DNA from 2 places in the Lysinibacillus sp. FSL K6-1151 genome. Region 1 is predicted to be linked to the other one. Evidence: predicted binding sites of a transcription regulator. Region 1 holds the regulator's gene; the other holds the start of a gene.
What was found. Region 1 encodes CtsR, which represses protease genes until heat stress. Its sites were predicted from a motif close to ATGGTCAATAAAGGTCAAACA; they were not measured.
Positions count from the first base shown of each region.

Region 1 (16,469 bases):
TAATTGATCGACTTTCTTTTTTGGGACAAACTGAACTATTACACCACGTTCTCGGGCTAAATCTAGCAATTCATTCACACCAGATTTTTTGACACCTTCTGCAATCCATACTTTATTCATATCGCGGCCTGAACGAAGTGCTTCTAACACTGGGTTTTTACCGGCAATAATTTCACCATTCTGTTCTGCCATTATTTAGACACTCCCTTTGATTCCTCGATTATTTGAATAGCATATGCAATGATTTCATACACGCGTTCTAGTTCATTTAATAAATATAAACTACCAAGCACTGCCTCAAAGCCTGAGCTATTACGATAGGTTTGGACATCTGTATTTTTTGGTACAGAGCCGGATTTGGCATTGCGTCCACGACGGAACACAGCCAATTCCTCCTCTGTTAAATAATTTTCATCCATCATGCGATGAACGATCATAGATTGCGCTTTTGCTGAAACATAACGAGTTGCCTCTCGATGCAGCGTATTCGGCTTAACACGGCCAGAACGTAGCAAATGCTCACGTATTTTTTGTTCTAATACGGCATCCCCCATATAGGCTAATGCCAGCGCATTTAATTGCTTAACATCTTCATTGCGAAGTTTATCCAACTTTATTACCCTCGTTTCCATCTAGTTCCTTGTCGTGTATCTTCTAAAATGATACCCTGGGCTTGCAAATGGTCACGGATCTCATCAGAACGAGCAAAATCACGGTTTTTACGTGCCTCTACGCGCTCTTGTAGCAATGCTTCAATTTCTTCGTCTAATAGCTCTTCTTCTTTTACAAATTCAATACCTAAGACGTCGCCTACTACTTCAAAAGTTTCCATAAATGTTTCTAAAACTTTTTTGCAAGTATTTGCTTCATTTAAGTAAATATTAGCAATACGTGCTACCTCGAATAATACTGAAATAGCGTTTGCAGTATTAAAGTCATCATCCATTGCCTCTTCAAACTGTGCTTTTTGTTCAGCAATTTTGCTCAGCCATTCTTCCGAGTGATCACCTAAGCTTGCTGTAGTTGTAAGACGATGCTTCACATTATTGTAAGCTGTACGAATGCGTTCTAAGCCCGTTGCAGCAGCTTCTACTAAATCTTTAGCAAAGTTAATTGGGTGACGATAATGAACCGATAGCATAAAGAAACGTAGTATCTGTGGATTAATTTGTTTACGAATATCATTAACAAGAATGAAATTGCCAAGAGATTTAGACATCTTTTCATTATCGATATTAATATACCCGTTATGCATCCAATAACGTGCAAATGTTTTATCGTTATGTGCTTCTGATTGAGCAATTTCATTTTCATGGTGAGGGAAAGTTAAATCTTGCCCACCAGCATGAATATCAATAGTATCTCCTAAATGCTCACGAGCCATTACAGAACATTCAATATGCCAGCCTGGACGACCATCTCCCCATGGACTTTCCCAGAAGATCTCACCCGGCTTCGCAGCTTTCCATAAAGCAAAATCTAATGCATCATCTTTTTTCTCGCCTGCTTCAATACGAGCACCGATTTTTAAATCGTCTACTGATTGATGCGATAATTTACCATAGCCATCAAACTTACGTGTGCGATAATACACATCCCCAGCAGATTCATAAGCATAGCCTTTATCAATTAATACTTGAATAAATTGAATGATATCGTCCATATGCTCTGTTACACGTGGATGAACATCCGCTTTTTTGCACCCTAGTGCTGTAACATCCTCGAAGTACGCAGCAATAAAGCGCTCTGTTAATTCATGCACTTCTTCGCCTAACTCATTTGCTGCCTTAATGATTTTATCGTCTACATCCGTAAAATTGGATACGAATTTTACATCATAGCCTTTATATTGAAAATAACGGCGAACTGTATCATACACAATGACAGGACGTGAATTTCCAATATGGATATAGTTATAAACAGTCGGACCGCAGACATACATTTTAACTTTTCCTTCTTCTAGCGGTACGAAGGTTTCCTTTTGTCTTGTTAATGAGTTAAATATTTGAATACTCATTGTGTTTCTCTCTCCTTTTGTAAGCGTTCGATTTCCTGCTGCAATTCAGTGATTTGCTTCTCGAAAACTTGACAACGTTCTTCCACAGGATCAGGTATATTTTGATGATCTAGTTTTTTCTCTAGACGAACTCCATCCTTAATTACTATTTTACCAGGAATACCGACAACTGTAGCGTTTGGCGGTACTTCTTTTAAAACAACTGATCCCGCACCAATTTTACTATTCTCACCAATTGTGATAGAGCCTAATACTTTCGCGCCCGTTGCAACAAGCACATTGTCCTCTAACGTAGGGTGTCGTTTTCCTTTTTCTTTCCCTGTACCACCTAATGTTACACCTTGATACAAAGTAACATTATTACCAATTTCACATGTTTCACCAATGACAACACCCATACCATGGTCTATAAAGAAACGACGACCAATTTTTGCACCTGGGTGAATTTCAATCCCCGTAAAGAAACGGCTAATTTGCGAAATGGCACGAGCTATAAAATAAAAACGTCTTTTAAAGAACCAATGCGCCACTCGATGCGCCCATGTCGCATGCAAACCAGAATAGGTTAACACCACTTCAAATACACTACGCGCTGCTGGATCATTCTCAAAAATTGTTTCCACATCTTCCTTCATTCTTTTAAACACAAAAACTCCCCCTTTTCATGTTGGTCTTGCTCAAATCCTTTGAAATCCTACACACTAAAACGATAGCAATTGCCAATTTCCTTCAGATTCCCTGCGTAGATGATGTGGTATTGACGCCTCCTTGTAAATTAGTGAAGCCTGCATCATTGCCTTTTTCTAAAAAATAAAAAGCGCCCCTATCATCCCCAAAAGGGAATGACAGAGACGCTTAAAATGCGTGGTTCCACTCTGTTTGAAGGCAAAGATGCCTTCCACTCTGGACGTTCTTTAACGGGAACGACTCGATAAAGCCTACTATAGTTCAGCTCTATGCTCAAAGGTGCATTTCAGTTTTGCCTGGGCTCAGACCACTTTCAGCCGGTGATGGTCCTCTCTTAAGAGCATGCGCCACTTACTTCTCCTTATCAACGCTTTTTCAATGTAAATACATTTTACAACGAAAGAATGGATTGTCAATAAATTTCTCTTTATTGGGCAAATTTTTCTACGCGGTCAATTGTTTTCTCTTTACCAATTAAACAAATCGCATTTGGTAACTCTGGTCCATGCGTTTCACCTGTTGTTACAACACGAATTGGCATAAATAGATTTTTACCTTTATGACCTGTTGCTTTTTGCACAGCTTTAATAGCAGCTTTTACTGCATCTGGTGTAAATTCTTCTAATTGCTCAAGCTCTGCTTTAAATGCTGCCATTACTTCAGGCACTTGCTCTCCCGCTAAAACCTCTTTTGCTTCTTCATCATATTCAATATGGTCGTTAAAGAATAGGCTAGATAACTCCACAATCTCTGCCCCAAAGCTCATTTGATCGTGATAAAGTGCGATTAAATCCGTCGCCCATGCATATTGCTCTGCCGTAAGTTCTTCAGGTAATAGCTCTGCTTTTTGCAAGTGTGGTAAAGACAATGCTACGACTTCCTCTAAAGATAGTTTTTTAATATATTGATTATTCATCCATGTCAGCTTTTGCTTATCGAACATAGATGGTGATTTAGAAAGACGTTTTTCATCAAAGATTTTAATAAACTCTTCTTTAGAGAAGATCTCTTCTTCCCCTTCTGGAGACCATCCAAGTAGCGCAAAGAAGTTGAACATTGCTTCAGGAAGATATCCTAAATCTTTATATTGCGTGATAAATTGAATAATTGATTCATCACGTTTAGATAGCTTTTTACGATTTTCATTAATAATTAATGTCATATGACCGAAGCGTGGATATTCCCAGCCAAATGCATCAAAAATCATCATTTGCTTTGGCGTATTCGATAAATGCTCTTCTCCACGGAAAACATGCGAGATTTCCATAAAGTGATCGTCTAGCACAACCGCATAGTTATATGTTGGAATACCATTTGCTTTTACAAGTACCCAATCACCAATGTCTTTAGATTCAAATGTAACTGGTCCACGAACTAAATCTTCAAACTCATAAGTTACATTTTCAGGAACACGCATACGGATTGTATATGGCTCGCCCGCTGCTTCTTTAGCTGCGACTTCCTCTGCTGATAAGTGACGACATGTCCCATCATAAGTAGGAGCCGCTACACCCCTTGCTTTTTGTTCTTCACGTGATGCTTCAAGCTTTTCTGATGAACAGAAACATTTGTAAGCAACACCTTGTTCTAATAATTTCTCAGCGTGCTCTTTGTAAATATCAAGACGTTCCATTTGACGATAAGGCGCATAAGGTCCACCAATATCAATGGACTCATCATATTCAATACCTAACCATTTTAGGTTATCTAGCTGAGATGCTTCTCCGCCCTCTACATTACGTTCAATATCCGTATCTTCAATACGTACAATGAATTTACCGTTATGATGTTTTGCATATAAATAATTGAATAATGCTGTACGCGCTCCACCGATATGTAAAAAACCTGTTGGAGATGGCGCGTATCGAACGCGAACTTCTTTCGTCATATTAAAAGCCTCCTAAATTTTCGATCAAAAAATTGACTTTGTTCATTTTACCACTCTGTTACAGGAAATAAAAGCGGAGTTAATCCGCATTTATTTCTTCATCAATAGAATTGTGGCCATAGCCGCTATACCTTCCTCACGACCTGTAAAACCTAAACGTTCAGTTGTCGTTGCCTTTACATTGACTTGAGACGGCTCTGCATGGAGCAATTCAGCGATGCGATTTTGCATCTGTCCAATATAAGGCGCCATCTTGGGGCGCTGTGCCATAATTGTACAATCTACATTCCCTAGCACATAGCCTTTGTCCTCAACAATTTTCCAAATATACGCTAATAGTTTTGCTGAATCAGCGTCTTTAAAGGCTGGGTCCGTATCTGGAAAATGACGACCGATATCTCCTTCTCCAATTGCCCCTAGAGCTGCATCCGTAACCGTGTGTAAAAGAACATCTGCATCAGAATGCCCTACTAGCCCTTTTTCATGTGGAATCGTAATACCACCAATAATTAATGGACGACCTTCTTCAAATGCATGTACATCAAAACCTTGTCCAATTCGAAACATATGATAGAGAGACTACTTTAGCAAAACATGTGGATCAAACCAGCTCTTTGCCTGCTGTAAGCGCAGTCTCATTCACCTTCTTTCACTTTTATATTCACTCACTATTATACCCTCACATTTTAACATATTTCCTAGGAAATTGAGCTGATAGCAAATAGTGAGCATTTTCCCTCACTTACATCTCAGCATAAGCCTGCGTCTGGCTCTATAAACATTGGCTAAATCAAGATAAAATCCCATTAGCAACAATTGCCAATGAGATTTTTAGATTACTATTCGTTTATTTGCAATGCTCGTTTTCGTAAAATAGCTTCACCAAATATTAAATCTTCCTGTGTCGTCATTTTGACATTTTCATAGCTACTTTCTACAATATGCACTGCATGACCTAAGCGTTCAACTAGCATAGCTTCATCTGTACCAAGAAAGCCCACCTTCTCAGCAACATCCTCTGCCTCCACAATTAAATCAAATTGGAAGGCTTGTGGCGTTTGAATCATCCATAAGCTATCACGATCAACTGTTTCTTCGATAATACCATTACGAACCTTTTTCATTGTATCCTTCGCTCGAACCCCTGCAATAGCTGCCCCAAACTCATGAGCACTTTGTACAAGGCTAGCGATAATACCATGTGTAATAAAAGGCCGAGCTGCATCGTGGACAAGCACAATATCTACCTGCTGCATCTCTTTCATACATGAATGGACTGAATGCTGTCGCTCAGCACCGCCATCAGGTAAGCCCTTCACTTTTGTAATCTCAAATTGCTCTAGCAATTCTTGAATATAAGTACGTTCTTCTGGTTTTACAGCCAGCCAAATACCAGTGCAAAAAGGATCTTGTTGAAACACTTCTAGCGTGTGGATCAGAATAGGCTTCTCTAAAAGTTTTAAAAACAATTTATTTTGTCCCGCACCCATGCGTTTTCCGCTTCCTGCCGCAGGTAGTACTACTTCATATTGCATTTTTCCACATCCTAATCGTCCTTCGGCTTGGCAAATATCATTCGACCCGCTGATGTTTGCAGCACACTCGTTACTGTCACAGTAATGGCCTGTCCGATATAACTACGGCCACCTTCAACAACAATCATTGTTCCATCATCTAAATAGGCAACCCCTTGATTATGCTCTTTACCATCCTTGATGACCACAACCTGCATATCTTCACCTGGGATTACAACAGGCTTCACCGCATTCGCTAAATCATTAATATTTAATACTTTCACATGATGGAGCTCACAGACTTTATTCAAGTTAAAATCATTTGTGACAATCTGTGTGTCATTCCCCATTTTCTTTGCAAGACGTACAAGCTTTAAATCCACCTCTTGTACATCCTCAAAATCTTCATCCGTAATTTCCACTTTGGTCTTACGTTCATCTTGTAATTTTCTTAAAATATCTAATCCACGACGTCCTCTTGTACGTTTTAACGTATCGGAAGAATCGGCAATATGCTGCAGCTCTGTAAGGACAAATTGAGGTACGACTAAGACTCCTTCTATGAAGCCAGTTCCAGAAATATCAGCAATACGACCATCAATAATAACGCTCGTATCTAACAGCTTATAACTCCCACGTATTTCTTGAATTTCAGCACCTTCAGCAGCCTTTTTCTTTGTATTATTACTACGTAAAGTAAAAAGCTGTATTAATTCATCTCTTTTTCTAAAACCTAAACGGAACCCTAAATAACCTAATACAAATGACAGAATAATAGGGAGTACTTCTGTAATTACAGGGAATTGCACACTATCGATGGCGAAGCCTAAAAAATAAGCTACAATCAGTCCCATGATTAAACCAAGCGTACCAAAAAATAAATCACCGATAGGCACCTTAAACAGGACCTCTTCCATCCAGCTAATGAGCTTCACAAAATAATCGGAAAATGCAAAAGACAGTGTAAATAGTAAAAGCGCGCCTAATGCTACTGATACGTAAGGATTATCTAGCCAAGGATTAGATGATAAATGAAGCAATTCGTATAATGGCGGTAAGAAAACAAGGCCCAATGCTCCTCCAATCAGTAAAAAGGCAATTTGAACAAATTTTTTCACAAGCTGTCACCTCCTATTGTTAGTTAAGATTATACATAGTTTACTGTAGAAAATCCTTCATGAGCTCATCAAATTATCATTATTTTTGATGTTCATTCACAGGGACAAATCATTTAGACATCATTCTTTCCAACCTCTATCTTACTGTGTTTTCGATGACACTCTTGCATGACTTTATCCTGCTATTATCTAGGACGCCTATCCCCTTACTTGAGTTTCCGATTTTAACGTTAAAAATGACGGAAAATGCATGTCAGAATGGTATCCAACATGCACAATTTCCCTTTACAACTCTCTAAAGCATGCATTTAATGCATCTTTGATCGTTTCTACTCCAACTATTTCTATTCCCTGTGGAAAATCCCAACCACCAATATTGGAGGCAGGTATGAAAGCTCTTTTAAACCCAAGCTTTGCCGCTTCAATAACACGCTGTTCAATCCGCGATACTCGACGTACCTCACCTGTCAGCCCTACTTCACCAATAAAGCAGTCCGTTGCTCGCACAGCTTGATCTTTAAAGCTTGAGACAATACTTGTCAACACCGCTAAATCAATTGCTGGCTCATCCAATTTGACACCACCAGCCACTTTAATATATGCGTCCTGAGCTTGTAGCATGAGGCCCATCCGTTTTTCTAGCACTGCCATTAGCAATTGCACTCGGTTTTGATCGACACCAGTTGCCATACGTTTAGGGTAATTAAAGCTTGTAGGTGTTACTAAAGATTGAATTTCAACAAGGATGGGTCTTGTCCCCTCCATGGATGCAACAATAGTGGATCCCGCTGCTCCTTGTGACCGCTCCTGCAAAAATAATTCAGAAGGATTCAGCACTTCCTTTAATCCCCCTTGAAGCATTTCAAATATCGCAATTTCATTGGTAGAGCCGAAGCGGTTTTTTTGGCTGCGTAGAATACGATGATTATGATGTCTTTCTCCTTCAAAATATAACACTGTATCAACCATATGCTCTAAAATACGAGGTCCGGCAATTTGCCCCTCTTTTGTTACATGCCCGACCAAGAAAATAGCAATGCCTTTTGTCTTGGCGATTCGCATCAGTTCTGCCGTACATTCACGAACTTGCGATACACTACCTGGTGCACTTGTTACTTCTGGATGAAAGACGGTTTGTATGGAATCGACAATGACAAATTTCGGTTGTACTTCATCAATGGTTTGGTTTAAAAATTCGAGATTCGTCTCGGAATATATGTAAAGCTCTTGAGAAACCACTCCTAGACGCTCTGCTCGTAATTTTGTTTGACGAATGGACTCCTCTCCAGAAATATAAAGCACACGATGCCCTTTATTCGAAAGTAATGCTGAAACTTGTAGTAATAGTGTAGATTTCCCAATCCCCGGATCTCCCCCGATTAATACGAGCGAACCGGGTACAATACCACCGCCCAATACGCGATTCAGTTCGCCCATTTCCGTCGCTACACGGGATTCTTCAGTCGCTTCGACCTGAATAATTGGGAGAGCCTTTTGGGTAACTGTAGCAGAATGCTGGAATGCTCCTCGTGGTCCCTTTGCGACCATCTCAACTTCTTCCACCATCTTATTCCATTCTCCACACCCTGGACATCTTCCCATCCATTTTGCAGTTTCATAGCCACAGCCTGAACATACAAACTTTGTTTTTTTCTTTGCCAAATTGCTTTCACCTCGAATATTTGTTCTTATCATTAATTGTACAGAAAAAAAGACAGCTTGGCACTTAAAGCCTCGCTGTCTTTGCATAAAATTATTTAGAGATGGATACTCCCTCTTTTTTCTTTACAATAAACTCACCGTCTACATAATCAATGATTACCTGATTACCCTTCTCTACATTACCTTTCAGCAATTCTTCTGATAATCGATCCTCTACTTGTTTTTGTAATGCACGGCGTAACGGACGAGCACCATATTGAGGGTCATAGCCTTCCTCAGCAATTTTCTCAAGTGCTGCATCAGTTAGCTCCAACGAAATATCTTGCTCTTTTAAGCGTTTTGTTAGTGCATTGCCCATCATTGCAATGATTTCTTTTAAATGCTCTTTATCTAATGCGTGGAAGACAATCATTTCATCGATACGGTTTAAGAACTCTGGACGGAATGCCTTTTTCAATTCTTCTAGCATCGTACCCTTCATATCTTTATGCTTAGATTCTGCTCCACCTACATTGAAACCAAGGCTCTTTTGATATTTTAAAGCATCGGCACCAACGTTTGAAGTCATAATGACTACTGTATTACGGAAGTCTACTACACGGCCCTTAGAATCTGTTAAACGGCCATCTTCAAGAACTTGCAGTAGAATATTGAAAACATCTGGATGTGCTTTTTCAATTTCATCTAATAATACAACCGAGTATGGTTTACGGCGAACCTTTTCAGTCAATTGACCACCATCATCAAAGCCCACATAGCCTGGAGGTGAACCTACTAAACGAGAAGTCGAATGCTTCTCCATGTACTCAGACATATCGACACGAATCATCGCATCTTCATCGCCAAACATCACTTCAGCAAGTGCTCTTGCCAACTCTGTTTTACCAACACCTGTAGGTCCTAAGAAAATGAATGAGCCGATTGGTCGTTTTGGATCTTTTAAGCCTGCTCTTGCACGACGGATCGCACGAGAAATCGCTTCTACCGCTTCTCCTTGCCCTACTACACGTTTGTGTAACTCTTCTTCAAGTTGTAATAACTTCGAAGATTCCTCGGAAGCAATTTTAGCTACTGGGATTCCTGTCCACATTGATACAACTGCTGCAACATCATCCACAGTCACTTTAGATTCCGCTTTGCCTTGCTCTTCTTTCCAATTTTTTCGTGTAGCTTCAATTTCATCTTTCAGCTTTTGCTCTGTATCTCTTAGAGAGGCTGCCTTTTCAAATTCTTGGCCTGATACGGCTGCATTTTTTTCAGAGCGCACATTTTCAAGTTTATCTTCAAGTGCCTTTAAGTTTGGTGGCACTGCAAATGAACGTAAGCGGACTTTAGAACCTGCCTCGTCGATTAAGTCAATTGCTTTATCTGGTAAGAATCGGTCTGAAATATATCTGTCACTCATTTTAGCCGCTGCTTCAATCGCTTCATCTGTAATTTTTACACGGTGATGCGCTTCATAACGGTCACGTAAGCCTTGAATAATTAGAATCGCTTCTTCCACTGTTGGTTCATCCACTTGGATTGGTTGGAAGCGACGCTCTAATGCTGCATCCTTTTCAATATATTTGCGGTACTCGTCTAATGTTGTTGCACCAATACATTGAAGCTCACCGCGTGCTAAAGATGGTTTTAAAATATTGGAGGCATCAATTGCACCTTCTGCACCACCTGCACCGATTAATGTATGCAATTCATCAATGAATAAAATGATGTTGCCAGCTTGGCGAATTTCATCCATCACCTTTTTCAAACGATCTTCAAATTCACCACGATATTTAGTACCTGCAACAACCGTCCCCATATCTAAAGTCATGACACGTTTGTCACGTAGGATTTCCGGTACTTCATTATGGATAATTTGCTGTGCTAACCCTTCAGCAATTGCTGTTTTACCAACACCTGGCTCACCAATCAATACAGGGTTATTTTTCGTACGACGCGATAACACTTCAATCACACGTGTAATTTCCTTGCTTCGACCAATAACAGGGTCCAATGTGCCTTCACGTGCAATTTGTGTTAAATCACGCGCTAGGCTATCTAAAGTTGGGGTATTGGCAGCTTGAGCTGCTTGTTGCCCAGATTGTGCATTATCGTTGTTACCTAATAGCAATAATACTTGCTGACGTGCTTTATTTAAGCCGACACCCGCATTGTTTAAGACGCGAGCTGCCACGCCTTCACCTTCACGAATAAGCGCTAATAATAAGTGCTCTGTGCCGATATACGAGTGACCTAATTTACGTGATTCATCCACAGATAGTTCAATTACTTTCTTAGCTCTTGGCGTATAGTGAACAATTGGGCCGACATCTTCTTTACCTTTACCAACTAATTCCTCAATACCAGCTTCAATCATTTGAGGACTAATATCAATGGCTTCTAACGCTTTCGCAGCAATACCGCCGCCTTCACGTATAAGCCCTAATAGAATGTGCTCTGTTCCAATAGATTCGTGCTTCCAACGAATAGCCTCTTCCTGAGCAAGCTGTAATACTTTTTGCGCGCGTTGTGTAAAACGATTAAACATCATATAAATCCTCTCCTTTTTCCCCATTTATAGGCTTATTCGCATATTCTTGAGATAATGCCTCACGGAGCATTTCCGCTCGGACACGATCCCGTTCAGCAGGGGGCAGTGCCTCACCTGCATAGTGCTGTAAAAAACCTGGTTGCATACTAACAACACATTCATTTAAGGTTGTTGCTTGAATCCCATCAATTAACTGTAGATCTACTCCTAAACGAACATTAGATAGACAGGTAGCGGCTTCCTCACTTGTTAGAATTCTCGCATGTGTAAGGGTACCTAAAGCCCGATATACTCTATCTTCTAGAGCAAGCTCTGCCTTTTCCATCAACTTCCCTCTTGCGTGTCGCTCTTTTTGGATAATCTTTTCAGCGACACTTTGTATGTCTGCTAAAATGTCTTCTTCTGTCTTCCCAAGTGTAATTTGATTCGACACTTGATAAACATTTCCTAAATTTTCGCTGCCTTCCCCATATATACCTCTTACAGTCATTCCTAAGCGAGTCATGGCATTAATAATTTGATTCATTTGCCCGGTTAATGTCAGTGCGGGTAGATGCATCATGACCGATGCGCGAAGACCCGTGCCAATATTCGTCGGACAACTTGTTAAATAGCCAAAAGTATCTCGAAAGGCATACGGTAATACTTTCTCTAGGATACGATCAATTTTATTTGCTTGTTCATAGGCACTTTGAAGTTGAAAGCTTGCTGTCATACATTGAATGCGTAAATGATCCTCTTCATTCACCATAATGCTAACGGATTCATCTTCAGAAAGAAGTATGGAGCCTACTTGCTCTTTTTTAGCAAGCTGTGGACTAATCAAATGCTTTTCTACAAGAATTTGACGCTGTAGAGGCGTTAAATCCTTAATAGCAAAATAAGCATAATCATTTTGAAGCGTTGGGCTATCACTTAGTGCATGTGTAACTGCCTGTTCCACCTGCAGTGCCTCATTCTCTGAGAAAGCTAATGGAAATCGATAGCCATCTAAATTTCGAGCAAGGCGAATACGTGTACTAATGACAATATCTGAATAATCATCCTTGATATGCATCCACGTTGGGGTCGCACGCTCTAAAAATGAATCAATCATCATGACACATCACCACCTTCAAATTGTAGATGCTTCTCTAGCTCTTTAACTTCATCACGGAGCTTCGCCGCCTCCTCAAATTGTTCTTCTGCTACAGCGGCCTTCATACGCTTGCGGATATCCTCTATTTGCTTTTTAATGACATACACATTACTGCGAGCACCAGGCATTTTACCAATGTGTTGAGGGCCTGCCTGTATGCGATTAAAGAGCTTAGGCAAATGCTCACTAAAGGTGTCATAACAGCTCGGGCATCCAAATTTACCTTCTTTTAAAAATTGTTTATACGAAAATCCACATTGTGGGCATGTTTGCTGTTGTGGTTGAACTTGTTGTTTTTCCCCCACCTTTTGCCATGTAGGCGAGCCGAACCAGTTCGACAATAGCTGTTGAATAGACACTGGCTCTTGTTTAAACTCTGCATGAAATGGATGGAACTGTGAGGCGCAGACGTCACAATAATGGTGCTCCACCTTTTGCCCATTTTGAACTTGTGTTACTGTAACTGTCGCATTACGTTGTTTACAATGTTCGCATATCATTTCCATCACCTCACTATTTTTGCTGTTCATATTTGATTGTTGTCAGCATTGCTCGCAAGATCTTTGCTCGAATAGTATCTCTTAAAGGGAGATGTAAATCGATTGTGGAGCGATCAATTGCTGCTAACATTAATTTCGCTTCTCGTTTTGAAATTACCTGCTCATCGATGAGCCGATATACTAAATCTTCTGCCATCGTTTGAGATGCTCCACCTTCTATTTGTCTGAGAACATCGTCGATTAAATCAATCTGTGAATGCGCGCGGACACGTAAAATTCGTATGTACCCACCACCACCACGTTTGCTCTCAACAAGGTAACCTCGCTCGGCAGTAAATCTTGTATTAATTACATAATTTATTTGTGATGGCACACATTGAAATTTATCAGCAATCTCACTCCGTTTAATTTCAATATGCCCTTCTCCACCTAATTCAAGTACTTGCTTTAAGTAACCTTCTATGATGTCTGATATATTACGCATTTTAGGAATACACCTCGCTTGCTTCACTGACTTTGACTATCTTTGACTTTCTTTTAGTATATTATACAAAACGCTTCAAAAAAATTGCAATGATTTCGCCCATAGAAAAGTGAAAAGTCTTAAAATGCCTATTTTAGTACGAAAAACAGCACTTTTTCACTTAAAACTGCGCGGGTTATAATTTGCTCATATACCTAATGTACCCTTATTAGTCATAGAAAAAACGCAAGCATATGCAACTAGCATATACTTGCGTCTATGAAAATTATACCCAACGACCAACAATTGGATAACGCCAAGGCTCATCAGACAATGCTTTTACGATACCGATAATTGGTACAACAAATAACATGATGCCGAAAATGATTAAAAACGGTAACCCAATAAGAACAAAACTTAAAACAACTGAGATAGCGATTAAAATACCCATAACAATTTGGAAGAGCAATGCTTGAATAGAAATCGCCTTCACTTCCTCATCCGAACTAATTAAGAAGAAAATAATAGGTACTAACCATGGCGCAAAAAATGCACTTGCGTGTATGATTACTTTAGACCATTTAGTCTCCATATATATCAACCCTTTCTTTGTACTTTGTCTATGTTTTATGTACTACTATTTACGGAACTATACCCGTAATAGTTTCACATTAAATAAGATTTATTAAATTTTTTTTGGAAGGCTGTGATGAGAGATGGAATTTAACAACACATTAGCAAACGAATATGAAAAGGGTATTCGTCGTACATTGCCAAGCTATGATGCCATGCTACGTTTAATACAAACCTTTTATCATTCTACACTCCCAGATAAAGCTGATATGTTAATTGTGGGTGCAGGAAGCGGCAATGAAATTTTACAGCTTGCAGATGGAAGGCCCGACTGGTCATTCACAGGTATTGATCCATCAGAGTCCATGCTCAGCATAGCAAAGGAACGTCTACACACTCTACCCAATACGCTGTCTTTCCACCAAGGAACAATACTAGGTACTCAATTACCCTCCATAAAATACGATGCAGCAAGTTGTGTTCTCGTTCTGCATTTTATTCTGGGTTATGAAGAAAAGCTATCTACATTAGAAGAAATCGCAAGACATTTAAAGCCTGGAGCACCGTTTGTCCTTGTCTCGAAATATGGTCAGCCCGGCTCTTTAGAAACTGAACTACAATTTGATTTATGGCGTTCCTATTGGCTACAACATACAAAGCTTTCTGCATCTGATGTAGCAGAGATGGAAAAATCCATTCGCTCCCTTCCGTTTATGCGTGAAGAGGATATTTTAACACTGCTACAAAAGGCGGGCTTTACAAAACCTTCTAGATTTTTTGCCACTACTTTATTTGCTGGTTGGGTATGCTTTAAAGAGGGGCACTAAATAAATATTTTGTAGTAAATAATTTGAGGTGAAAACCGTGATAAGCACCATTGGTATTACAAAACAACAACAATTACTAAAAGATTTTCCATTGGAAGTTATACATCAGCAAGAATTTGAATGGTATTGGGTTGATTTTAATTGCCCTACAGCCGAAGAAGAATCATTATTAGATACATTTTTCCATTTCCATCCGCTTGCTATTGAAGATTGCTTAATGCGATTACAGCGCCCAAAGCTCGATTTCTATGATGATTTTCATTTCTTTGTTATTCATCGAGTAAATGAAGAGAACCTTGCTGCAGAAGAGGTTAATATTTTTGCCTCCAATAAATTTATTGTGACGTTCCATAAAAACCCTGTTCCTGAAATAGATAAGGTACAAAAGATACTAGCAAGCCAACCAAAGAATTGGGAACGGGGAACGGTTTATTTAACATATCAAACAATTGATAAAATCGTGGATAGCTATTTCCCTCTTGTTTATAAAATTGAAGATCATCTTAATGCACTTGAAGGCGAACTTACATACCAAAGCAACGTAAATGCCATGAAGATTGTCTTCGAATTCCGTAGTGACTTACTTGACCTAAGACGCACTATTTTACCGATGCGAGATCTTTTATATCGAATTCTTAATTCTTACCGTTTTTCTTTAAACAAATCAGAAAGAGCTTATTTCGGAGATATTTATGACCATCTCATTAAACTAACTGAAATGGTTGAATCCAATCGAGAATTGACAGCGGATATGCGCGATAGCTATATGGCTATGAGCTCAAGTCGCATGAACGGCATTATGATGACTTTAACCATTGTATCAACTATCTTTATTCCCCTTACTTTTATTGCTGGTGTATATGGCATGAACTTTGATAACATGCCTGAGCTTCATGGCCATTACAGCTATTTTATTGTACTAGGCTCCATGATTATTATTGCGATCTTTATGCTAGCCATCTTTAAACATAAAGGCTGGTTTAAATTATTTAAACCATAAAAAAAGCTGCTCGTTTTGTCATGAAACGAGCAGTCTCCTTTTTCAAGAAGTTAATAGGGTCCCCTATCATCAATTTTATTATCACCTTGCTGCGGAAATAAAAAGTATGCTAGTACGCCTGATCCCAAAGTTGCACAGATTGTAATTAATAATCGCTCAACAGAGGGTACCTCAGCATAATAGTTTCGTAACATATAAACAGAGCCAATTGCGACAATAACCATGACTGGGATGACAAATTTAAAACGCTTTTTCTCCATATAATACCTCCTCTACTCCCTTTTTACGTACAGTCTCTATCTTGCTAAACAGTTCGTATTTTACAGGTTTCCTATTTTAAATTCAAATTTACTTCGCTTCACTAATTGAACTGACAATAAAGTAAAAAAATAAAGAAATAACCAAATTTTTAACCAAATATTCAGCAAATAATAGTAAAATAGATTTAATACCAATTATTTATCAAATTTACAAACCTAACAAATTTCAAAAGGCTTTTTTACTTACAATTTATTATGGATATTAGGAATGGAGCAAATAATAATG
Region 1 is NZ_CP152040.1:4,481,563-4,498,031, forward strand. It holds gene rlmB (23S rRNA (guanosine(2251)-2'-O)-methyltransferase RlmB) at 1-192, opposite strand, end outside; gene MHI04_RS21815 (Mini-ribonuclease 3) at 192-611, opposite strand; gene cysS (cysteine--tRNA ligase) at 617-2,017, opposite strand; gene epsC (serine O-acetyltransferase EpsC) at 2,014-2,664, opposite strand; T-box leader at 2,862-3,081, opposite strand; gene gltX (glutamate--tRNA ligase) at 3,132-4,592, opposite strand; gene ispF (2-C-methyl-D-erythritol 2,4-cyclodiphosphate synthase) at 4,683-5,159, opposite strand; gene ispD (2-C-methyl-D-erythritol 4-phosphate cytidylyltransferase) at 5,432-6,127, opposite strand; gene MHI04_RS21845 (PIN/TRAM domain-containing protein) at 6,139-7,224, opposite strand; gene radA (DNA repair protein RadA) at 7,510-8,886, opposite strand; gene MHI04_RS21855 (ATP-dependent Clp protease ATP-binding subunit) at 8,978-11,422, opposite strand; gene MHI04_RS21860 (protein arginine kinase) at 11,412-12,521, opposite strand; gene MHI04_RS21865 (UvrB/UvrC motif-containing protein) at 12,518-13,060, opposite strand; gene MHI04_RS21870 (CtsR family transcriptional regulator) at 13,074-13,544, opposite strand; gene MHI04_RS21875 (DUF4870 domain-containing protein) at 13,810-14,115, opposite strand; gene MHI04_RS21880 (class I SAM-dependent methyltransferase) at 14,240-14,923, shown strand; gene corA (magnesium/cobalt transporter CorA) at 14,961-15,923, shown strand; gene MHI04_RS21890 (hypothetical protein) at 15,974-16,183, opposite strand; gene MHI04_RS21895 (globin-coupled sensor protein) at 16,467-16,469, shown strand, end outside.

Region 2 (16,469 bases), 700 kb from region 1:
TCCTCTTATGTTTTAGCTTTGGAAGATACGCAAATACTCATAAAAAAACTAACGGATTTATTAGATTTTATGATTCCTCTTTATCGACAAGAAGGTAAGTCACAGCTTGTCATTGCTTTTGGTTGTACTGGCGGTCAGCATCGCTCAGTGACATTAGCAGAATTTTTTGGGGCATATTTAGCAGGCAAGGAAAATACGGTTATTACGCATCGTGATATTAATCGTAGAAAGGAATGAGTGAATGGGGAAAAAGCAAACAAGGCTTGTCGTAATAGGTGGTGGTACAGGGCTTTCCACATTACTACGCGGGCTGAAGCATCACCCATTTGATATTACTGCCATTGTGACAGTGGCAGATGATGGGGGTTCTTCAGGCCGTTTACGTGATGACTACGATATTCCACCACCTGGTGATGTACGTAATGTGATTGCGGCATTATCAGACATTGAACCACTTGTAGAGCAAATGTTTCAATATCGCTTTTCAGCATCAGAGGATTTAAAAGGTCACTCCTTAGGAAATTTAATGCTTACGGCACTTACTGATATTACTGGAGATTTTAATCATGCTATAAGTGAAATGGGCAAGGTTTTAAAAGTTCATGGTCGTGTCATACCAGCTGCAAATAAAAAAATAAACTTACATGCTGTGCTAGAGGATGGTTCAATTATTGAAGGAGAATCAAAAATTCCAACAGCATCAAAGCGCATTGATCGTGTTTTTTTAGTACCCGAAAATGTGCAACCGTTACCAGAAGCCATTCGTGCGATTCAGCGTGCAGACTATATTTTAATAGGTCCAGGAAGCTTATATACAAGTATTATTCCAAATCTGCTTGTGAAGGAGATAGGGGAAGCTGTTGTGAAAGCGAAAGGTAGAAAAATATATGTTTGTAATTTAATGACGCAAAAAGGTGAAACGATCTCTTATACAGCAGGTGATCATGTAACAGCCATACATAAGCATGTTGGCGGCGATTTTATTGATTCTATTTTAGTAAACGACGAAGAACTCCCTAACCCTGTAAAAGAACTATATAAAGAAGAAAGAGCAGAGCCAGTGACATTTGACGTGGCGAAGCTTGAAAGTATGGGCTTAGAGGTTATACAACGTGATATTGCTACAATTCGGTCAGATGGGACTGTTCGACATAATGCTATCAATGTTGCAGAATGGCTGGTAGATTATGCTGATATTTACCAGCAAAAAGTAAGAAGACCCATTATAGAAACATAATGGATTGATTGTATATGGTAAGATGAACATATACATAGAAATCATGATTGAAAGGGGGGCATGATATGTCTTTTGCTTCTGAAACAAAAAAGGAATTAACGCAAATAGAAGCGGACAATCATTGTATGAAAGCAGAAGTTTCTGCCCTAATTCGTATGAATGGTTCATTATCCTTTGCAAATAAACAACTAAGTTTAGACGTGCAAACTGAAAACGCTGCAATTGCTAGAAGACTATATACGATTATGAAAAAATTGTATCCGTACAATGTAGAATTGCTTGTTCGTAAGAAGATGCGACTAAAAAAAAATAACGTGTATATTTGCCGTGTAAGAGAAGGTGCGCGCGAGCTGCTAATTGATTTAGAAATCATCTCAGACGACTTTCAATTTAACCATACAATCTCAAGAAAGCTCATCAAAAAGAGTGGTCAAAAAAGAGCTTATTTAAGAGGAGCATTTTTAGCAGGAGGTTCTGTCAACAATCCAGAAACATCAGCCTACCATTTAGAGATTTATTCTTTGTATAAAGAGCATGGTGAGGCATTGATGGATTTGATGAATGAATTTGAACTTAATGCCAAAACAATTGAACGAAAAAAAGGTTTTGTCACCTATTTAAAGGAAGCAGAGAAAATTTCAGATTTCCTTAATATTGTTGGCGCACATCAGGCCATGATGAAGTTTGAGGATGTGCGCATATTGCGAGATATGCGAAATAGCGTCAACCGTATTGTGAACTGTGAAACAGCCAACTTAAACAAAACTATTGGTGCAGCATTACGACAGGTAGAGAATATTCGATTTATTGAAAATTCAATTGGTCTGGATCAGCTACCAGAAAAGCTACGTGAAATAGCACGTCTACGGGTAGAATATCAGGATGTGACATTAAAAGAGCTTGGTGAAATGGTATCAAGTGGAACGGTTAGTAAATCAGGTGTTAACCATCGATTGAGAAAAATTGATGAGATTGCTGATGCATTAAGACGCGGTGAAAAAATAGGTGGTTAAGTTTTCATACTTTTCAGGTATGAATGTCATGCGTAATCGCTTATTGTTCTTTTGCTAGTAAGTGAGGTAAGATAAAACTAATAGATGAACGGTAGTGAAGGGGAGTTTTGAGTATGATTGAGAGAAGAGTCCAGGTCAAATTAAAATTAGGACTACAAGCTAGACAAGCAGCACTATTTGTGCAGGAAGCAAATCGTTTTAGTGCGGATATCTTTCTGGAAAAAGACGAGAAAAAAGTAAATGCCAAATCCATTATGGGTGTCATGAGCTTAGCAGTCGCTAAAGGCACTGAAGTTACTTTAAGTAGTGACGGCAGCGATGCGGAGCAAGCGGTTACAGCATTGGCTACAATTATCGAAAATGAAGACTAACATTCATTGAACACAAAAGGCATCACAGAGCAAATCTGTGATGCCTTCATAGTGTTGAAAAACAAAACCATCCATAGCGTTTTTGTGAAAGGCGAAAATGGATTTCCATTGCAGGCTACTTGCTTTCCTGTGGGCGAGCGCCGAGCAGCTTCCTCCGCTACCGCTCCGTTTAGAGGCTCGCCTGTCTCGCTATCCCACGGGAGTCAAGTAGCCTTCCACCCCAATCCATAAAAATGTTTCTTTTTAGAAAGGTTTTCAAATAAAGTGAAGGTATTCACTACGCTTTATGGAGAAGTGTTGTCATCCATCACTTCTCCGCATTGAAAATAAGAGCCTATCCTCTTTCTAATAATATAAATAAAGGGCTATTTTGTTCAGGAAAAGACACTTTTGCAGAATGGTTGATGGGAGTGGAGCCAGCGTCACTCCTAGGGGATTAGCGTCCTAGAGGAGCCCCTGGAGCGAATGCAGTGATCAGCGGACACCCCCTGGAAAGGACGCTGGCGGAACGGAAATCAACCCCTCGCCTTTCAAAATGGCTGTTTCTGCCGTTGACATCACCTTTTTTCAACAACACGAAAGGCATCACAGAGCGAGTCTGTGATGCCTTCTCATTTTTATTTATTATCGCTACGGTGCATAATGTGATCGATTAAACCATATTCTTTAGCACGTTCAGCAGTCATGAAATTATCACGATCTGTGTCTCTAGCAATGACTTCAAGTGGTTGGCCTGTGCGTTCAGATAAAATGCCATTTAATTTTTCACGTAAGAATAAAATACGTTTAGCAGCAATTTCAATTTCTGTCGCTTGACCTTGTGCGCCACCTAGTGGTTGGTGAATCATTACTTCTGCATTTGGTAATGCAAAACGTTTACCAGGCTCACCAGCAGCTAGTAAGAAAGCACCCATTGATGCAGCCATACCAATACAAATTGTTTGAACTTGTGGTTTAATGATTTGCATTGTGTCATAAATAGCCATACCAGCCGTAATTGATCCACCTGGTGAATTAATGTAAAGAGAGATATCTTTATCTGGATCTTCCGCTTGTAGGAAAAGAAGTTGTGCAACAATGGAGTTAGCCACATTGTCATCAATAGCACTTCCTAAAAGAATAATACGGTCTTTAAGTAGACGTGAATAAATGTCATATGCACGTTCACCGCGACTTGTTTGTTCAATAACTGTAGGAATTAAATTCATGTTAAATCCTCCTTAAAAAACTAAATTCGAATACCTTTGCTGAAAATTTCCATTGTTATTTCAGCTGTATCCTTATCATACACATTATAGTCAGGGAAGGTCAAATATTAACCCTGCTAAAGTGAAATAAAAAAAATAAAATGTTTTTGCATTCTATGGTTGAATTATATGTGATAGGCTTGTATAATAATTGAGGTTATAAGTTTAAAGTACAGTACACTATTTTGCAGGTATGCTTCAAAAAATGAGGGTTATCTACATCATGCTTTTCGTAAGCCTAGAGTGAGTACTTTTTTTTTGTGCCTTTGCCCTCGTGGTGTAATGGATAACACGTAAGATTCCGGTTCTTGCACTGGGGGTTCGATTCCCTCCGAGGGCGCCATTTTACTGAATATAGATAGACTTGTTATAGCTCATCTCCTAATAAGTAGTTTAGCAGCCTGCTTAGCGGAGATCGAGAGGGAGATATAGGTGCAATACTGTCCTAGTTGGCATTATTCCCCTATTTATTCCTTTCAAACCTTCAAAAAAGCAATAACTCCAAATTATTTTTTAGTGGACATACTGTACGTGAAGACTAGAAATAGTCGAGAAAAAGAATCCTATCTGAGGGGATTCTTTTTTTTTGCCTAAATTTATCGAAATTTGGTGTGGATTGTAGTGTATATATATTAATTTTAGATTAGATTTCTTGTTATTTATACATGTTTCTTCTAATTATATAAGTTTATTATAAATTAATATGAAAAAATATTTAGTTTTATGCGAAAAGTTGTTGTCTAAATACTATAATATTAATATAATTGACCTAATAGTCTAACATTTCCGAATTGCGAAAAATAATACGCATTTCGGAAAATTATCGAAATAGGGGGAAATACAATGAAGAAAACAGGTTGGATGCTACTGATGATGGTTGCAGCATTAACATTAGCACTTGCAGGATGTGGTACAAAGGATGGTGCATCTTCAGGAAGCTCATCTTCAGAAGATGGTAAGAAAATATATAAAGTTGGTACAGAGGCAACTTTCGCACCATTTGAATCTGTTGACGATTCAGGGAAAATTGTGGGGATTGATGTCGATGTTTTAAAAGCTATTGCTGATGAAATGGACTTTGAAGTTGACTGGAATAACATTGGTTGGGAGCCAGTTTTCCAAACAATTAAAAACGGTGAAACAGATATTGGCGCTTCAGGAATCACAATTACTGAAGAGCGTAAAGAATCATTTGATTTTACAGAGCCTTATTATGAGTCTCAATTATTGATTGTTGTAAAAGAAGATTCAAAAATTAAATCTCTAGCTGAACTAAAAGATAAAAAGGTATCAGTACAAATTAATGCTACAGGTCATATGGCGGCGAAAAAGCTACAAGGGGAAGCAAGTACAAATATTATGGCGTTTGAAAGTCAACCAATCGCAATTCAAGAGATGTTAAACGGTAACGTTGATGCAGCTATTGGAGACAATGCGGTAGTTTACGAATACATTAAAGCGCATCCAGATCAAAAACTAAAAGTAATCGAAGATGATGCATTTGAAAAAGAATATTATGGCTTTATGGTTCAAAAAGGAAACAAAGAGCTATTAGATAAATTAAATGAAGGTCTTAAAAAGATTAAAGAAAACGGTAAATTAAAAGAAATTACAGGTTCTGATTTCAAGTAATAAATGAATGATGACGCCCCTAGTATGCTAGCGGCTCATTCACTTTAAAGGGGAAATGGGGTTTTCGGATGGACATCTTTGACTTACGCTGGGACATTGTCTGGAACTACCGAGATATGTTTATACGGGGTATTGGCGTAACAATTATTTTGACACTTAGTGGTTATTTTGGAGGTATTCTATTAGGACTATTTTTAGGCCTAGGAAAATTATCGAGTAAAAAATGGATTTATTGGCCATCAAAATTATATATCGATTTATTCCGTGGAACACCAATGCTTGTGCAAATTTTATTAATTCACTTAGCAGTTATTCCAACAATTTTTGGTCATTCTTTAGGATATATGGTGTCAGGGATTACAGCGCTCGTATTAAACTGTGCTGCTTACAATGCGGAAATTTTCCGTGCAGGTATTCAAAGTATTGCAAAGGGGCAAATGGAGGCAGCTCGTTCTTTAGGGTTAACACATAACCAAGCGATGCGTAAGGTCATTTTACCACAGGCATTTAGACGTATGATTCCACCATTAGGGAACGAATTTATCGCATTATTAAAAGATTCTTCATTAGTAACAGTTATTGCAGCACCAGATATTTTATACGCAAGTAAGGTAGTAGCAGGTGCAAGCTTCCGCTTCTGGGAACCGTACATCGTTGCTGCACTACTCTATTTAGTTTTAACATATGGTGTAACGAAGATCGTGGCATTTATCGAGAAACGATTTAGCAATAGTTATGTCCCTCGTAAAGCTAAGGCAGAAGGGCGGGAAGCAAGATGATAAAAATTGAAAACCTACACAAATATTTCGGAAAGCTTGAAGTATTAAAAGGCATTGATTATGAAATCCAAGAGAAACAAGTTGTTTGTGTGATTGGACCATCTGGCTCAGGCAAAAGTACATTTTTACGATGCATCAATATGCTAGAAGATGTAACAGATGGTGCTATTTATATTGAAAATGTGAAAATTAATGCGCCAAAAACGAATATCAACGAGATTCGGGCAGAAGTTGGCATGGTGTTTCAACAATTTAATCTATTCCCGCATATGACAGTTATCGATAATGTCACGATGGCCCCTATGCAAATTCGTAAAATGAGTCGTCCAGAAGCTGAAGAATTAGGGCATGAGCTGTTAAAAAAGGTTGGACTCGACAGCAAGGCATATAACTATCCTGAGCAGCTATCGGGTGGTCAACAGCAGCGTGTAGCCATTGCACGTGCCTTAGCCATGAAGCCAAAAGCCATTTTATTTGATGAGCCCACTTCAGCACTTGATCCTGAAATGGTCAAAGAGGTGCTAGATGTTATGAAAAATCTAGCAGCTGAAGGGATGACCATGGTTGTTGTTACGCACGAAATGGGCTTTGCTCGTGAAGTAGGGGATCGAGTAGTCTTTATGGACGGTGGCTATATTGTAGAAGAAGGCTCTCCAGAGGAACTCTTTGGCAATCCACAAAGTGACCGTACAAAGGCGTTTTTAGGGAAGGTATTATAATCTTAATGAATAAAGAGCAGTTTCTGGTGTTTACCACCAGAGACTGCTCTTTCGTGTTAATGAAGGGGATTAGTTGTTGTGTCATATGCATTCAGCATCGTTTGCATATCCTGTTGTGAGTATTGAGGTACCTGATAATAGCCATGTTTATTTTGATAGATGGATAATTCGTAGCCCATTTCAATGCAGTTAGGAATACTATCAGCAACAACGCGACGAACAACTGGGTTTGTTGTCTCTAAAGCAGCCGTTGTCATACATTTTGCTGAACCTTTTTGAGCACCAAGTAAGAACCCTGAAATAGTTTCATCATTAATTTCATTGGCATTTTGCATTGGCTTTTTTGGTTGACCAGGATTTACGCCATATTTAAAGTCATTTCCTGTCTCCATTTGGTAACGTCCTGTTGGAACAGATGGATCATGTCCTGTTTTGAAGGACTCTACAATTGTATTGTACATACCTAGGGTAAAATTATACTGGCGATCCAAAATATTCAATAATTCAGGATCTTGTACATGTGGGCGTAAAATTATGGCTTGGTTCATACCTGCGATAATTTCGCCAATTGTTTCATGCATGTCCATCATTTCATGGCCACCATGATTTAGACTATGTTGTTGATTGAAATTGGTTTGATTTGATGATTCATTGTAAAACGATTGTGACAAAAAAAACGCCTCCTCAATGATTTTTTGATGCAGTAATTAGTATGTCAAGTCAAATGAAATTCATACGGTATAAATGTAAAGACAAAAATGTAGACTATTGAAGAAAGGAAAAGTAGGTCGAGGAGGTTCTATAAATTGAAAAAGTTGCTTGGACCAATTGGGATAATTGTTCTTATTCTTGTTCTATTCGCCTTATTATTCATTCCTAAATATAATAGCCTGGTGACTGCAGAGGAAAATGTAGATTCGAAATGGGCACAAGTGGAAAATCAGCTCCAACGTCGTTATGATTTGATTCCAAATTTAGTCGAATCAGTGAAAGGCTATGCGAACCATGAGCAAGAGGTGATTGCAAGTATTACACAAGCACGTGCACAAATGGGTAGTGCAAACACTCCAGAGGAGCAAGCTGCTGCAAATGATGCTTTAACTGGAGCACTTAGTCGTTTACTTGTAGTTGTTGAAAATTATCCAAACTTAAAGGCAGATACAAACTTTCGTCAGTTAATGGATGAGCTAGCAGGCACTGAAAATCGCCTGGCGGTAGCACGTGAGGATTACAATAATGAAGTTCAGCAATTTAATAAGCAAGTTAAACGTTTCCCAGGTAATTTGATGGCAGGAATGTTTGGCTTTGAACAAAAAGAATACTTTAAAGCCGCAGCAGGAGCTGACAAAGCACCATCAATCGATTTTAGTCAATCAGGTACACACTAATGAAGCGTAGCCTTGTACAGATAATCATCGTTTGTTCGGTGTTTCTTTTATTTACGAACATGGCAAAGGCAACTATGCCGTCACCGATGAAAAATACGTATATACATGATTTTGCCAATGTATTATCTGCAAGTATCAAAGAACAATTAAATCATTACTCCGCGCAATTGGATCAAGGCACAGGCGCTGAAATCATGATTGTAACCATTGATAGTCTAGATGGACAGGAGCCAAAGATGTATGCTACAAAAATGATTCGTTCTTGGGGAATAGGTGACGAACAGAAAAATAACGGTGTTTTAATTTTAGCTACATTTGGACAGGGTGAAGGGAATAATGACGTAGTAATAGCTGTTGGTCAAGGATTAGAGGGGCCATTACCAGATGGAAAATTAGGACGTATTTTAGATGAGGCATTTTATCCTTCTGCAAGTACGGGTGACATAGATCAAGCCTTCCAATCGACATATGCTGAAATATTTCGCACTGTTGCCGAGGAGTATAATTGGAATGGTGAATTACCAGCGACAGCAGACGAAGGTGAAGACATGCCAACTTGGTTAATTATATTGATCGTTCTCGTTGTTCTTATTATTTATACGTTCTTTTCGAAAGGTGGTGGAGGTCCTCGTGCTGGAGGCTATGGTGGTTATCCAGGTGGCTTTGGTGGAGGGCGTTCAGGCGGAGGCGGCTTTGGAGGATTCGGTGGAGGATCTTCCGCAGGCGGAGGAGCGAGCAGAAAATTTTAATCGTAATACCTAGCGAACTAATTATTTAGTTCGCTTTCATTATGAGTGAAGAAAAAGTAATGATCATAAAAAATATCAAACATTGACAATAATACAAAAATTGGTATAATTTGAATATATCGACTTTCGATATAACGTAAACTGATATAGGGAGGAATCATTTTGAAAAAAAGATTTTTATCTGCATCATTAGCGATCATTTTAACAACATCTGTAGCTATTCCTGCAACCATGCAAGAAGTACGTGCTACCAATGAAACAAATAGCTTTGTAATAGCGCAGGAGCAGCGCATTTCAGTGCAGGAATTTTTGAATTTAGCTGTAACAGCATTAACTTTCCAACACGGATCAGATTCAATGCGGCAACAAATTATTGATACATGGGTAAAGGCTGAGGAGTTCGCGGATTTAAATTTATCGATTAAACGTGATGAAGCCGCTCGTATTTTAGTAAGAGCTTTAAATAAAGAAGAAAAAGAAGCATCGCTTGCTGAGTATTTAGAGAAAGCCAATAAGCTTGGTATATTTAAAAATGTGTCAGTAAGCACGGATGCTATTGCTAAACAAGATGCAGTTAAAATGTTAAACAATGCAAAACAAATTAAAAATGGTTCTAATAATAAAGGTGTAAAGGAAATTTCTGTAGAAGATTTCATGAAGAATCCTGGGAATTTCGGCTATGAACTTTCACCTGATGGTAATTACATCACATTTGCCTCTGCATGGAACAACAGATCCAATGTTTTCGTAAAAAAAATGAATGATGATAGTGAGCCTGTTCGCGTCTCGAACTCTAAAGATCGTGATATTGCAGGATTTTTCTGGAAGGAAAATAGTTTATTATATTTAAAGGATAAAGGTGGAGATGAAAACTTCCATATTTATTCTACTACATTTAATGGGTCAAAGGAAAAAGATTTAACGCCATATCCAAATGTAACAGTAGGAATATTAAGTGGCCTACAGGGTGTTAAAGATGAAATTCTTATAATGATGAATAAAGAGGATGCCACTGTCTTTGATGTGTACAAGCTGAATGTCAAGACAGGTAAAACAAAGCATGTTGCTAAAAATCCAGGTAATATTACAAACTGGTTAGCAGATCGGAATGGAAATGTGCGTGTTGCCGTAGCAACAGATGGTGTGGCAGGAACAATCCTTTATCGAGATTCTGAAAAGGATGAATTTAAACCGTTTATTGAAGTGGAAGCAGGGGATGAAGTAGTGCCACTGGCTTTCTCTAAAGACAATCAAACAATTTATGCAACTTCCAACAAAGGTAGAGATAAAGTAGAAGTTGTAAAATATGATTTAGAAGGCAATGAAAAAGTTATAATGTCCAATGATGAAGTAGATGTTTCGGGTGTTTTATATAGCGCTGAACAAGATAAATTATTATATGGTGCTTATGTTACTGATAAGCTGCATTATCAATTCTTTGATAAAAAGTTTGAAAAGCTGTTCCGTAAAATACAAAATAAGCTTGGGGTGCATGAAAGTGAATTAGGTATCAATGATTACAATAAAGAGATGACAAAATTTATTGTGAGCGTTTCAAGTGATACCGTGTATGGAAAATATTATTACTATGATTCCATAACAGGTGACTTAACAGAGTTGGCTACTTTAAGCCCTTGGTTAAAACCAGAAGGACTTGCTGAAATGCATCCAATTTCTTATAAGAGTCGAGACGGTTTGACAATTAACGGCTATTTAACTTTACCGAAAAATCAAGAAGCTAAAGATCTTCCTCTTATCGTCAATCCACATGGAGGACCTTGGGCACGCGATATGTGGGGCTTCAATCCAGAAGTACAATTATTAGCTAATCGAGGCTATGCCGTACTGCAAGTGAATTTCCGTTCGTCAACTGGCTATGGGAAGGAATTCCTTCAAGCTGGTAATAAGCAATGGGGACTTAAAATTCAGGACGATATTACAGATGGTGTGCAATGGGCGATTGATCAAGGTATTGCAGACCCTGAGCGTATCGGCATTTATGGTGCATCCTTTGGTGGTTATGCAACATTAGCTGGTATTACGTATACACCTGATTTATATGCTGCAGCAGTTGATTATGTAGGAGTATCTAATATTTTCACTTTATTAAATACCATTCCTCCATACTGGGAAACGATGCGTAACTTGTTTTATGAACGCGTAGGTCATCCAGAAAAGGACAAAGACTTATTAACAGCTGTTTCACCTATTTTCCACGCAGATAAAATCAAAACACCATTATTTGTCGCTCAAGGTGCAAATGATCCACGTGTTAATAAGGCAGAATCCGATCAAATTGTGGAAGCCTTACGTGCTAGAGGTGTGGATGTTGAGTACATGCTAAAGGATAACGAAGGACATGGCTTCGCTAATGAAGAAAACAGAATTGAATTCTACAATGCCATGGTGAAATTCTTCGACAGTCATTTAAAATAATTATAATCGAAAGGCATTGATGTGCGGCTTCCGCACAGTCAATGCCTTTTTTATTACAATAGTCCATTATATGGATGCGAAAAGGGAAGCTAAGACAGTTCAATCAAAAGTTATCAAAGAATAGAAAACATTCCTTCATCACACTTTCGTTTATAATAAGATGAGGAGGTGCTATCGATGATTGTTAAATTTTTTAGTCGAGCAAATTGCCCATTATGTGTGGAAGGCTTGCAGACATTAAAGCTTGTACAGGAGGATATACCATTCGATATTGATATCGTTGATATCGAACAGGATGATGATATACATGAAAAATATATGCTAATGATTCCGGTAGTCGAAAAGGATGGTGCTGTGATTCAGTATGGCAATCTAGATTATGCTACATTGCTGGAGCAATTAAGTAGTTGATGCACCAGACTAATAAAGAATTAATAACGGTATAAATGACACTATTGTTAGCTGTATTCCACACAATTCACAAATTGTTCAATGAAAGCGTTTTGAATTTGAACAGTTTGTGAAGACCTTCACATTTGACTTCCTTTTCATAAAAAACGGAGTAGAATAGGTATCAAGTAAGAAGTTGTTATAAAACAGATTATCAGATGTATCACAGAGTTTCGTGATTGTTATATTACAAAAATAAATGATGTGAAGGGAGATTTTACAATGTGGGTTATTACAGTATTTGAGAAAAAGGATGTTCGTATTTTTGAATTTACAAATAAAAGTGAAGCAACAAAAGCTTTAGAAGGATTTAAGAAGAACGCAATTTTATCTTTCACAAAATAAACGCAACAAAGTCTCGTAGCTGTTTTCAAAGCTATGAGGCTTTTTTTTAGCCAAAACTATACATTTGCTTGCGCTTTAAAACAATGCATATTATAATAAAACCATAAGTGGGACACGAAATAATGTTGTGGGATAAAAAATAACCCACAGCTATTAATAAGGGAGTAGATAAATATGTTCACTGTTCCAGAGGCACAACAAAGGCTACTTCCTGAATTGTATCCGCTTCTGCAATCAAGATATCGAATTTTACAAGCTGTTCAGCTCATGCAGCCAATCGGACGACGTACACTTGCCGATTCACTGAAAATGACAGAAAGAGAAATTCGTAAAGAAACTGATATTTTACGCGAGCAAGGGTTATTAGATTCACAAAAGTCGGGTATGGTATGTACAGATGATGGTGAAATAGTTATTGAAAAACTAAGAGCTATCGTTTACGAATGGTCTGGCTTAACTCAGCTTGCGAAAAAGCTGGAACAGCATTTTGGTATTGAGCGTGTAGTTGTAGTTCCTGGTGATTACAATGAAGACGATACGATTTTAACCTTACTTGGCAAAGAAGCGGCACTACAATTTATGTCTTCAGCCTTTGATGGGCAGGTAGTAGCTGTCACAGGTGGAAAATCCGTTGCGTCTCTTGCACAATTTTTACATCCTGGCGATATACAAAAGGATATTACATTTGTTGCTGCACGTGGAGGTATTGGACATGAAATGCAAATGCAAGCCAATACACTTGTTGCAACATTTGCCATGCAGATGGAGACACAGTACCGTACTTTATTTTTACCAGAGCATTTAAGTGAGCAAGCTTATCAAGCCATGTTAACAGAGCCTATGGTTACAGAAATGATGGCATTTTATGATCAAGCAGATTGTGTCATTCATGGAATTGGCTCCGCAGAGGAAATGGCGATTCGTCGTAATTCATCTCCTGAGGATTTACGAATTCTTGAGGAGAAAGGTGCTGTAAGTGAAGCTTTTGGCTATTATTTTAATGCAGAAGGTGAAATTGTCCATCGTATACGCACGATTGGTATTCAACTGGAGCAAGTACAAAATAGTCAGCAAGTTATTGCAGTGGCAGCGGGGAAACAAAAGGTTAATGCTATGCTTTCTTATTTTAAAGTAGCACCCAAGCAAACAATATTTATAACAGATGAAGCAGCTGCAAAAGCCATTGCGGCGAATTTATCTTCTATAGAAAACAACCATCTTAAATGATGGGGTAGTACCAAACTTGTCACTCGATCTCAGAAAGTGGTGAAACACTTTTTGAATGAGCATAAAGCAAAATTAAAGTTTCTATTCATTAGAAACAGACATTACACATTATTGGAGGAATTAACAATGGCATTAAAATTAGCGATTAATGGATTTGGACGTATTGGACGTTTAGTATTTCGTGAGGCAATGAAGCATGATGAATTTGAAGTAGTAGCTGTAAACGACTTAACAGATGCTGGTCAGCTTGCACACTTATTGAAATATGATTCAGTCCACGGTATCTATGATGCTGAAGTCAATGCAGATGAAGATTCTTTCGTAGTAAATGGTCAACGCATAAAAGTTTATGCTGAAAAAGACCCTGCACAGTTACCATGGGGTGAGCTAGGTGTAGACGTAGTTCTTGAATGTACTGGACATTTCCGTTCAATGGAAGAAGTAGGCAAGCATATTGAAGCAGGTGCAAAGAAAGCTATTCTATCTGCACCAGCCAAAGGGGCAATGCCAACATTTGTTATGGGTGTAAACCACGAGGATTATAACCCAGCAACTGATGACGTAATCTCAAATGCTTCTTGTACAACAAACTGTCTAGCACCAGTAGCTAAAGTGCTTGATGAAAAATTTGGCATTGAACGCGGTATGATGACAACAATTCACTCTTACACAAATGACCAACGAATTTTAGACTTCCCACACTCTGACCCACGTCGTGCTCGTGCAGGTGCGGTATCTATGATTCCAACAACAACTGGTGCAGCAGTAGCTGTATCAAAAGTATTACCACAATTAAAAGGTAAGCTAGATGGCTTCTCTATGCGTGTGCCAACACCTAACGTATCATGTGTTGACTTAGTAGTAGAGCTAAAAGCAGACGTAACAAAAGAAACAATTAATGCTGTATTAAAAGAAGCTTCTGAAAATGAATTAAAAGGCATTTTAGATTACAATGAGCTACCATTAGTATCGATTGATTATAACGGTAACCATCATTCTTCTACTGTTGATGGCCTTTCAACAATGGTATTAGAAAACAAAATGGTGAAAGTTCTAGCTTGGTATGATAACGAAATTGGTTACTCTACTCGTTTAATGGATTTAGCTTTATACATTGCTGAACAAGGATTAAACCATAAATAAGTATCATATTTCGACATTTTGAGTAAAAAGTGTGACATATTACTGCTTTTTATGCACAAAAAGTATAGCCTTTATAATATCGAATAGATATAATATACAAGGGTAAAGAGAGTAAGGGATTTTACCCTTGCTCTCTTTTTATACAGGACAAGCAATTGCAAGACATAACACTTAACTTTTGCTACTATAAAAACAAGTATTAGGGTGCATTATCAAAAGTTGGAGATTGAAATTCTTTTAGCTGATGTGCCTAAAAAGTACCAAAGTGCCTTTTCAATTTAGCAAGCATGGTGTCGCGCCAAGATGGGTAAAACACAAGAATGTAAGACTAAAACAGCTTTGAAGGGAGTTTCTTCATGTTAAATAAGAAGACGATGAAAGATATTGATGTAAAGGGTAAACGCGTATTTGTACGTGTAGATTTTAATGTTCCAATGGCAGATGGTGCCATTACAGACGAAACGCGAATTCGTGCAGCTATTCCTACAATTGAGTATTTAGTAGAGCAAGGTGCGAAAGTTATTTTAGCCTCCCACTTAGGTCGTCCAAAGGGTGAAGTAAAAGAAGATATGCGTTTAACAGCAGTTGGTGTTCGCTTAGCACAATTAATGGGCAAGCCTGTTACGAAGCTAGATGAATCTATTGGTCAAGTGGTGGAAGAGGCTGTTGCTAGCATGCATGATGGGGATCTTCTTCTTCTGGAAAATGTGCGTTTCCATGCAGGTGAAGAGAAAAATGATCCAACATTAGCACAGCAATTTGCACAGCTAGCTGATATCTATGTCAATGATGCTTTCGGCGCAGCTCATCGTGCACATGCTTCTACAGAAGGAATTGCTAAGCATATTCCAGCTGTATCTGGTTTCCTTATGCAAAAGGAATTAGATGTACTAGGTAAAGCATTGTCGAACCCAGAGCATCCCTTTACAGCGATTATTGGTGGTGCCAAAGTAAAAGATAAAATTGGTGTTATTGAAAGCCTATTAGAGAAAGTAGATCACTTAATTATCGGTGGTGGTTTATCCTTTACATTCATCAAGGCGCAGGGCTACGATATCGGTAAATCATTGTTAGAAGAAGATAAAATTGAGCTAGCAAAGTCCTTTATTGAAAAGGCAAAAGCAAAAGGCGTGCAATTACATATGCCAGTAGATGCTGTTGTGGCAAATGAATTTTCACAAGATGCTGAAACACAAATCGTTAATGTAGATGCTATTCCAGCTGATTGGATGGGTCTAGATATTGGACCAAAAACAGCTGCAAACTATGCAGAAGTTATTAAAAACTCTAAATTAATCATTTGGAATGGACCAATGGGCGTCTTTGAAATGGATAAATTTGCTAACGGCACAAAAAAGGTTGCTGATGCAATGGCAACAACAGCAGGCTATACAGTAATCGGTGGCGGTGATTCAGCAGCTGCTGTTGAAAAATTTGAAGTAGCAGATAAGATGGATCATATTTCTACAGGTGGCGGTGCTTCTCTAGAATTAATGGAAGGTAAAGAACTTCCAGGAATTGTAGCACTAAACGATAAATAAACTAACTAAACAATCGGAGGCAACATGATGCGTAAACCAATTATTGCGGGTAACTGGAAAATGTTTAAAACATTTGAAGAAGCTATTCAGTTTGTAGATGCAGTACAGGATAAACTTCCTACCAATGACAAAGTAGATGCTGTTGTTTGCGCACCAGCTCTTTACCTACCTACACTTGTGCAGGTTGCTAGT
Region 2 is NZ_CP152040.1:3,777,304-3,793,772, reverse strand. It holds gene rapZ (RNase adapter RapZ) at 1-237, shown strand, start outside; gene MHI04_RS18295 (YvcK family protein) at 242-1,237, shown strand; gene whiA (DNA-binding protein WhiA) at 1,303-2,250, shown strand; gene MHI04_RS18285 (HPr family phosphocarrier protein) at 2,364-2,621, shown strand; gene clpP (ATP-dependent Clp endopeptidase proteolytic subunit ClpP) at 3,239-3,829, opposite strand; tRNA gene MHI04_RS18275 (tRNA-Arg) at 4,137-4,211, shown strand; gene MHI04_RS18270 (basic amino acid ABC transporter substrate-binding protein) at 4,712-5,500, shown strand; gene MHI04_RS18265 (amino acid ABC transporter permease) at 5,569-6,279, shown strand; gene MHI04_RS18260 (amino acid ABC transporter ATP-binding protein) at 6,276-6,998, shown strand; gene MHI04_RS18255 (spore coat protein) at 7,055-7,669, opposite strand; gene MHI04_RS18250 (LemA family protein) at 7,805-8,386, shown strand; gene MHI04_RS18245 (TPM domain-containing protein) at 8,386-9,135, shown strand; gene MHI04_RS18240 (S9 family peptidase) at 9,298-11,571, shown strand; gene MHI04_RS18235 (glutaredoxin family protein) at 11,749-11,982, shown strand; gene MHI04_RS18230 (hypothetical protein) at 12,244-12,366, shown strand; gene MHI04_RS18225 (sugar-binding domain-containing protein) at 12,541-13,593, shown strand; gene gap (type I glyceraldehyde-3-phosphate dehydrogenase) at 13,720-14,736, shown strand; gene MHI04_RS18215 (phosphoglycerate kinase) at 15,093-16,277, shown strand; gene tpiA (triose-phosphate isomerase) at 16,305-16,469, shown strand, end outside.
Region 2: the regulator CtsR is predicted to act here: its motif matches at 3,916-3,936, upstream of clpP (ATP-dependent Clp endopeptidase proteolytic subunit ClpP).